2 regions of the Kitasatospora sp. NPDC048715 genome follow, and region 1 is predicted to be linked to the other one. Evidence: predicted binding sites of a transcription regulator. Region 1 holds the regulator's gene; the other holds the start of a gene.
What was found. Region 1 encodes HspR, which represses chaperone genes until heat shock. Its sites were predicted from a motif close to TTGAGNNNNNNNNNCTCAA; they were not measured.
Positions count from the first base shown of each region.

Region 2: a site for HspR is predicted at 1,768-1,786, ahead of lon (endopeptidase La). Genes of this name have one in related genera too.

Region 1 covers NZ_JBICVH010000001.1:180,528-184,266, reverse strand. Annotated here, with positions in the region: gene dnaK (molecular chaperone DnaK) at 1-323, shown strand, start outside; gene grpE (nucleotide exchange factor GrpE) at 320-940, shown strand; gene dnaJ (molecular chaperone DnaJ) at 1,087-2,253, shown strand; gene ACGFSC_RS00880 (heat shock protein transcriptional repressor HspR) at 2,261-2,791, shown strand; gene ACGFSC_RS00875 (helix-turn-helix domain-containing protein) at 2,969-3,739, shown strand, end outside.
Region 2 covers NZ_JBICVH010000012.1:17,270-21,008, reverse strand. Annotated here, with positions in the region: gene lon (endopeptidase La) at 1-1,745, opposite strand, end outside; gene ACGFSC_RS22655 (rhomboid-like protein) at 1,950-2,660, opposite strand; gene ACGFSC_RS22650 (response regulator transcription factor) at 3,278-3,739, shown strand, end outside.

The DNA of each region.
Region 1 (3,739 bases):
GCAACTCCGCCGAGCAGCTCGTCTACTCGACCGAGAAGTTCATCGCCGACAACGCCGACAAGCTGCCGGGCGACGTCAAGACCGAGGTCGAGACCGCCATCGGCGAGCTCAAGGAGGCCCTGAAGGGCGAGGACATCGCGAAGATCCGCGAGGCCTCGGAGAAGGTCTCCACCACCGCGCAGAAGCTCGGCCAGGCGCTGTACGCCAACGCCGACGCCGCTGCTGGTGCCGCCCCCTCCGGTGACTCCGCCCAGGCCAAGGACGACGACGTCGTCGACGCCGAGATCGTGGACGACGAGAAGCCCAAGGGCGGTGCGGCATGACGGACAAGCCGCAGGGCGGTAAGCCCGGCGACGACTCCGCCGCCGAAGAGGCCGTGATCAAGGCTGCCGAGGAGGCCGCCGCGGCCGGTACCGGGGAATCCGGTTCGGACGACCTCGCCACCGCCAAGCGCGAGCTCGCCGAGCGCACCGGTGACCTCCAGCGCCTCCAGGCCGAGTACCAGAACTACCGCAAGCGCGTCGAGCGCGACCGGCTGACCGTCCGCGAGATCGCCGTCTCCAACATCCTGGAGTCGCTGATCCCGGTCCTGGACGACATCGGCCGCGCCCGCGAGCACGGCGAGGTCACGGGCGGCTTCAAGTCCGTCGCCGAGTCGCTGGAGACGGTCGTCGCCAAGCTGGGCCTGCAGCAGTTCGGCAAGGAGGGCGAGCCCTTCGACCCGACCATGCACGAGGCGCTGATGCACAGCTACTCCTCGGACGTCACCGAGGACACCTGCGTGCAGATCCTCCAGCCCGGCTACCGCATCGGCGAGCGGATCATCCGCCCGGCGATGGTGGCCGTCGCGGAGCCCCAGCCCGGCAGCCAGGCGTCCTCCCCGGACGCCGAGCCGAAGTCCGCCGACGCGGACAAGTCCGACGGTGGCTCGGACAGCTGACAACCTGTGACAGCTGACAACCAGTGCGCTGCGGAGTCGTACGCCGGCCAGTACGGCGGCCGGCTCCGCAGCGCTCTGTCAGCAGCCGTTTGCTCACCGGCTGTTGACAGCACAGTGACGATGGACATCGGGAGGTGGCGGAAGCCATGAGTGGCAAGGACTTTGTCGAGAAGGACTACTACAAGGTCCTCGGCGTGCCCAAGGACGCCACCGCCACCGAGATCAAGAAGACCTACCGCAAGCTCGCGCGCGAGTTCCACCCCGACGCCAACAAGGGTGACTCCAAGGCCGAGGAGCGGTTCAAGGACATCTCCGAGGCGTACGACGTCCTCTCCGACGAGAAGCGCCGCAAGGAGTACGACGAGGCCCGCAGCCTCTTCGCCAACGGCGGCTTCCGGGCCGGCGGCGCCCCCGGCGGCAACGGCAGCTACAGCTTCGACTTCGGCGACCTCTTCAGCGGCAGCCAGGGCGGCGCCGGCCAGGCCGGCGGCGGCCTCGGCGACGTGTTCGGCGGCCTCTTCAACCGCGGCGGCACCCGGCAGGCCCAGCCCCGGCGCGGCGCCGACGTCGAGACCGAGGTGACGCTCTCCTTCGAGGAGGCGGTGGACGGCGCGACCGTCCCGCTGCGGATGACCAGCCAGGCCCCCTGCCGGGGCTGCAACGGCACCGGCGCCAAGTCCGGCACCACCCCGCGGGTCTGTCCGACCTGCGTCGGCGCGGGCACCGTCAGCCGCGGCCAGGGCGCCTTCGCCCTCTCCGAGCCGTGCAAGGACTGCCGCGGCCGGGGCATGATCGTCGACGACCCGTGCCCCGACTGCCACGGCAGCGGCCGGGCCAGCTCGGCCCGCACCATGCAGGTCCGGATCCCGGCCGGCGTCCAGGCCGACCAGCGCATCCGGCTCAAGGGCAAGGGCGCCCAGGGCGAGCGCGGCGGGCAGCCCGGCGACCTCTACGTGACCGTGCACGTCGACTCCCACCCGGTCTTCGGCCGCAAGGGCGACAACCTCACCGTCACCGTCCCGGTGGCCTTCCCCGAAGCCGCGCTCGGCGCCACCATCGAGGTGCCCACGCTGAACGGCCCGACCGTGAAGCTCAAGCTGCCCCCGGGCAGCGCCAACGGCCTCACCATGCGCGCCCGCGGCAAGGGCGCCACCCGCAAGGACGGCACCCGCGGCGACCTCCTCGTCACCGTCGAGGTCGTGGTGCCCCAGCACGTCACCGGCGACGCGCTGAACGCCCTTGAGCAGTACCGCGAGGCCACCGCCTCCGACGATCCGCGCGCCGCCCTGTTCCGGGCGGCGAAGGGAGCGTGACGACCAGATGTCCCCGATGAACCCGATCGACCCCGACACCCCGATCGGCCCCGGCCTCGGCGAGGGCCTGCCCGGCGCCGGCCCCCGCCGCACCCGCCGCGCCGCCGCGGCCCCGCCGACGTACGTCCTCACCGAGGACACCCCGGTGTACGTCATCTCCGTGGCCGCCGAACTGTCCGGTCTGCACCCGCAGACCCTGCGTCAGTACGACCGCCTCGGACTGGTCTGCCCCGACCGCACCGCCGGCCGCGGCCGCCGCTACTCCGCCCGCGACATCCAGCAGTTGCGCGAGGTCCAGCGGCTCTCCCAGGACGAGGGCATCAACCTGGCGGGCATCAAGCGGATCATCGAGCTGGAGAACCAGGTCACCGCCCTGCGGTCCCGGGTCGCGGAACTGGTCGACTCCCTGGAGGGCGCCGCCACCGCCCTCCAGCAGCGCGAGGCCGCCGTCCACGCGTCCTACCGGCGCGACCTCGTCCCGTACCAGCCCCCCACCCCGCAGTCCAGCGCCCTCGTCGTCTGGCGCCCCAAGCGCTGACCGAAGCACCCACCGGCCGCCGGCCCCTCCTCTCGGGGGGTGCCGGCGGCTGCCGTGCGGTGAGAGAGTGCGGTCGTATTCCCTCTCCGGGGGACTCACCAGATCTGGCATGCTAAAACTCGTTCAGCACCAGCGCTGATGGGACGCAGGTAGCACGGTAACGGCAAGGAGTCGCGAATGAGTGGACGAGAGCAGCCCCTTGCCGCCGGCTTGACCATCCTCTCGCCAGAAGCACGAGAGCTATATCTCGCCGTCATCCGAGGAGACGGCAAACTGCCGTTGGACTCCGACCTCGACCAGGATGATCCCGCGCGGGGCGAGCTGGTGAGGATCGGCCTTCTCATACCCGACAGTGATGATCCGAATGTTTTCGTGGCCGCCGACCCCGCGCAGCTCTCGACAAGCCTCAGCCATTCGTGGCAACGTCAGGCACTGGAACTCCTGTCACGCGCCGTATCGCTCCCCTCCGAACTGCAGGATCTGGCCCGGGAATTCCACACCCCGAAGCGGTCCGGAGGGTCCATAGAGCATGTTCGGGGGAAGGCGCTCATTCGGCAGCGGCTGGAGCAGTTCAGGGGTTCCGGATTCGAGGAGGCCCTGGCGCTCCAACCTGGCGGCCCCCGGCAGCCGGATCTTCTCGCCGGAATGATCGCATACGATCTGGAGACGCTCCGCAGCGGGACGAAGATGCGGACGATCTACCACGCCAGCACCCGATACCACCAGCCGACCAGGGATTACGTCGCCACACTCGCCCAAGCCGGCGGCCAGTACCGCACGCTTGACGAGCCCTATACGCGGCTCATAGTGATGGATCGGCGCGTGGCAGTGATCCCGATCGACGATGACATGAGCCTCGCGGCCTTCATCTACGACCCTGCCGTCGTCGACTATCTTGCCAATGAGGTCTTCGAGCAGTACTGGAGCCGGGCCCTGGAATTCGAGGGC
Region 2 (3,739 bases), on a different contig from region 1:
GCGATCCTGCGCAGCACCCGGGCGATCGAGCGCTCCAGGGTGCGCACGCCCGCCTCCCGGGTGTACTCCCCGGCGAGGCTGCGCAGCGCCGACTCGTCCACGGTGACCTGCCCGCCGCCGAGACCGGCCTTCTCCAGCTGGCGCGGGAGCAGGTGGTCGCGGGCGATGGCGACCTTCTCGTCCTCGGTGTAGCCGTCCAGCCGGACCAGCTCCATCCGGTCGAGCAGCGGCTCGGGGATGGCCTCCAGCACGTTGGCGGTGGCGAGGAAGACGACGTCGGAGAGGTCGAGCTCGACCTCCAGGTAGTGGTCCCGGAAGGTGTGGTTCTGCGCCGGGTCCAGCACCTCCAGCAGGGCGGCGGCCGGGTCGCCCCGGTAGTCGGAGCCGACCTTGTCGATCTCGTCGAGCAGGACGACCGGGTTCATCGAGCCGGCCTCCTTGATCGCCCGCACCAGCCGGCCGGGCAGCGCGCCGACGTAGGTGCGCCGGTGGCCGCGGATCTCCGCCTCGTCCCGGACGCCGCCGAGCGCGACCCGGACGAACCTGCGGCCCATGGCGCGGGCCACCGACTCGCCGAGCGAGGTCTTGCCGACGCCGGGCGGGCCGACCAGGGCCAGCACCGCGCCGCCCGCCCGTCGCCCGCCGGTACCGCTCGTGGGAAGCGCTCCGCGCTGCCCCTCCCGCGGGCCGCCGACCGGCCCGAGCCCCTGGTCGGCCCGGCGCTTGCGGACGGCCAGGTACTCGACGATGCGGTCCTTCACGTCGTCGAGGCCCGTGTGGTCGGCGTCCAGCACCGCGCGGGCGCCGGCGATGTCGTACTCGTCCTCGGTGCGCTCGCTCCAGGGCAGTTCCAGGACGGTGTCCAGCCAGGTCCGGATCCAGGAGCCCTCGGGCGACTGGTCGGAGGAGCGCTCCAGCTTGTCGACCTCCTTGAGCGCGGCCTCGCGGACCTTCTCGGGCAGGTCGGCGGCCTCGACCCGGGCGCGGTAGTCGCCCTCCTCGTCGGCCGCCTCGCCGTTCAGCTCGGCCAGTTCCTTGCGGACGGCCTCCAGCTGGCGGCGGAGCAGGAACTCCTTCTGCTGCTTGGCCACGCCCTCCTCGACGTCCTTGCGGATGGTGTCGTTGACCTCCTCCTCGGCGAGGTGGTCGCGCAGCAGGGTGAGCGCATACTCCAGTCGGGCGACCTGGTCGGCCTCAAGCAGCACCTTGAGCTTCTGCTCGGCGGTGGCGAAGGGCGCGTAGCCGATGTTGTCGGCGAGCTCGCCGACGCCCTCGATCTGCGCCACCCGGTCGACGATCTGCCAGGCGCCGCGCTTGCGCAGCCACTGGGTGGACAGCGCCTTGTACTCCTTGACCAGCTCGGCGGCCCGGCCGGCCACCGGGGTGCCCACCGAGGACTCCCGGAACGGCGTGGTCTCCACCCAGAGGGCGGCGCCGGGGCCGGTGGTGCCGGCCCCGATCCGGACCCGGCTCACGGCGCGCACCAGCGCCGCCGGATCGCCGTCCGCCAGCCGGCCGACCTGCTCCACGGTGGCCAGGGTGCCGGCCGCCGCGTACGAGCCGTCCACCCGCGGGACCAGCAGGACCTGCGGCTTGCCGGTGCCGGTGGCGGCGGCCCGGGCGGCCTCGACCGCGGCGCGCACCTCGGCGTCCTTCAGGTCCAGCGGCACGACCATGCCCGGCAGGACGACCTCGTCGTCGAGCGGCAGCACGGGCAGGGTGAGCGGTGTGGACGTCGATGCCATGATCTCTCCCCAGTCAGTGAACTTGAGTCGACCTGACTAAGGCTTGGCGGCCGCCGGATGTTCCCGGCGCTCTGTTCGCCGTGAGCGAACACATATCGGGCCGGGAAGCCCGCGCCCGACTCCGTCAAGAGAGGGGTGGGCGCACCTCGGGGAATCCCGGCAGGAGGCCCCCGGGGCCCGGACGGCCCCGGCCGGACGGCGGCGTCAACGCGCCGTCCACACCCGCGCGGGCGCACCGCCGGCGGCCGTCGCGACGGCCGGACGCGGCCGGGGCGGGCGCCGCTCCGCCCGGCGCAGCCAGCGCCACAGCGCGACCCCGGTGAGCACCGCGGCCGGGTGCCCCACCCCCGTGATCACGTCCTTGTCGGTGGCGATCTGCTGGGCGATCATCAGCCCCGCACCGCCCAGCGCGAGCAGCCGCCCGCGCCAGGAGAGCAGCCCGGCCACCGCGCCCAGGCAGGCGAGCACGCCGTAACTGACCCCGATGTCCAGGTAGTCCATCGCCTCGGGCGCCATCCGCCCGGTCTCCACCGCGATGATCACCACCCCCTGGGAGAGCAGCGTGGCCGCGACGTGCCCGACCGCGAACACCGCCGCCGCCCGGGCCGGACCGACCCGGCGCTCCAGCGGGGCGAGGGTGAGGGCGAATCCCCACAGGTAGGGCATCCACACCTCGCCGGCCACCCAGAATCCGCTCAGCACAAGAGCACGCAAAGGATGCTGGAGCAGGTTGTGCCCGTCCGAGCTGGAGGCCTCCTGCAACCGCTGGACGAGTTCCGGGTCGGCGAGCTTGGCGAAGGTCGTGGTGGCGCCCACGACGGCGAGGTACCCGAGCGTGAAGGGCGTGCTCCGGGGTGTCGGCACCCGCTCCAACAGCCACTGGAGGACGCCGGTGCGCAGCCCGAGGCGGAGCATTCCGTAGGGCGCTCCCGCACCCCCGCACCCGTCGGCACTCCGTCCGAGTCCCGCCATGCCGCCTCCGCTCCACGCCGCAGCCACCGGCTCCCCGCCCGGGCCCAACGTACCGGCGCGCGCCGCGGGTTCCGCCCGGTCGGGTGTTGTCGTGGCCACGGTACGTCGAGGTTCTGAGAGGCACCTGGGAAAAGCCCGTGAAGAACACCGCCGTAGCGGACGGCGGGATTCCCGACATTGGTCCAGACCTTCTCCCCCGCAACGCGGCAGTAGGGCCTCTGACCGGCGACTTGGCGTCAACTGAACTGCATACGTACCGTTACGCAGTGAAAATTCGCCGGGTAAGGTATCGGCCCGTGCCCACTCGTGCAGTGGGTCCGAGGGCGGCCCGACAGCCGGCCCACGGGCCGGAAACGTCCGGTCCACCTGCCGGGAAGCATCCGCTGTCCGTACGCTGCGAAGTGCGCGGGAGAAGTGGGCGGCCGACCATCCGTCCTCGGCTCCCGATCGCGCGACGGGACGGCGGACCCGGCACAGTCCACGACGGAACAAGACTACGAGCGGAGCCCCGCCATCCCCACAGGTGGCCGGCCCGCAGCCCTGGGGGCGGTGGCGTGACCGTGACAGAAATTCAGCAGGACAACCACAACACCGGTGGCACTGTGAGCAGCCAGCGCAGAGTCCTGGTGGTGGAGGACGAGCCCACGATCGCCGAGTCGATCGCCGCCCGGCTGGGCGCCGAGGGCTTCAAGGTCGCCGTGGCCCACGACGGCCCCGGCGCGGTCGACGGCTTCCACACCTGGCAGCCGGACCTGGTGGTCCTCGACATCATGCTGCCCGGCTTCGACGGGCTGGAGGTGTGCCGCCGGATCCAGGCCCAGCGCCCGGTGCCGGTGCTCATGCTGACCGCCCGCGACGACGAGACGGACCTGCTGGTCGGCCTCGGCGTGGGCGCGGACGACTACATGACCAAGCCGTTCTCGATGCGCGAACTGGCCGCCCGCGTCAACGTCCTGCTGCGCCGCGTCGAGCGCGCCCAGCAGGCCGCCCGCACGCCCGCACTGGGCAGCCTGCGGTTCGGC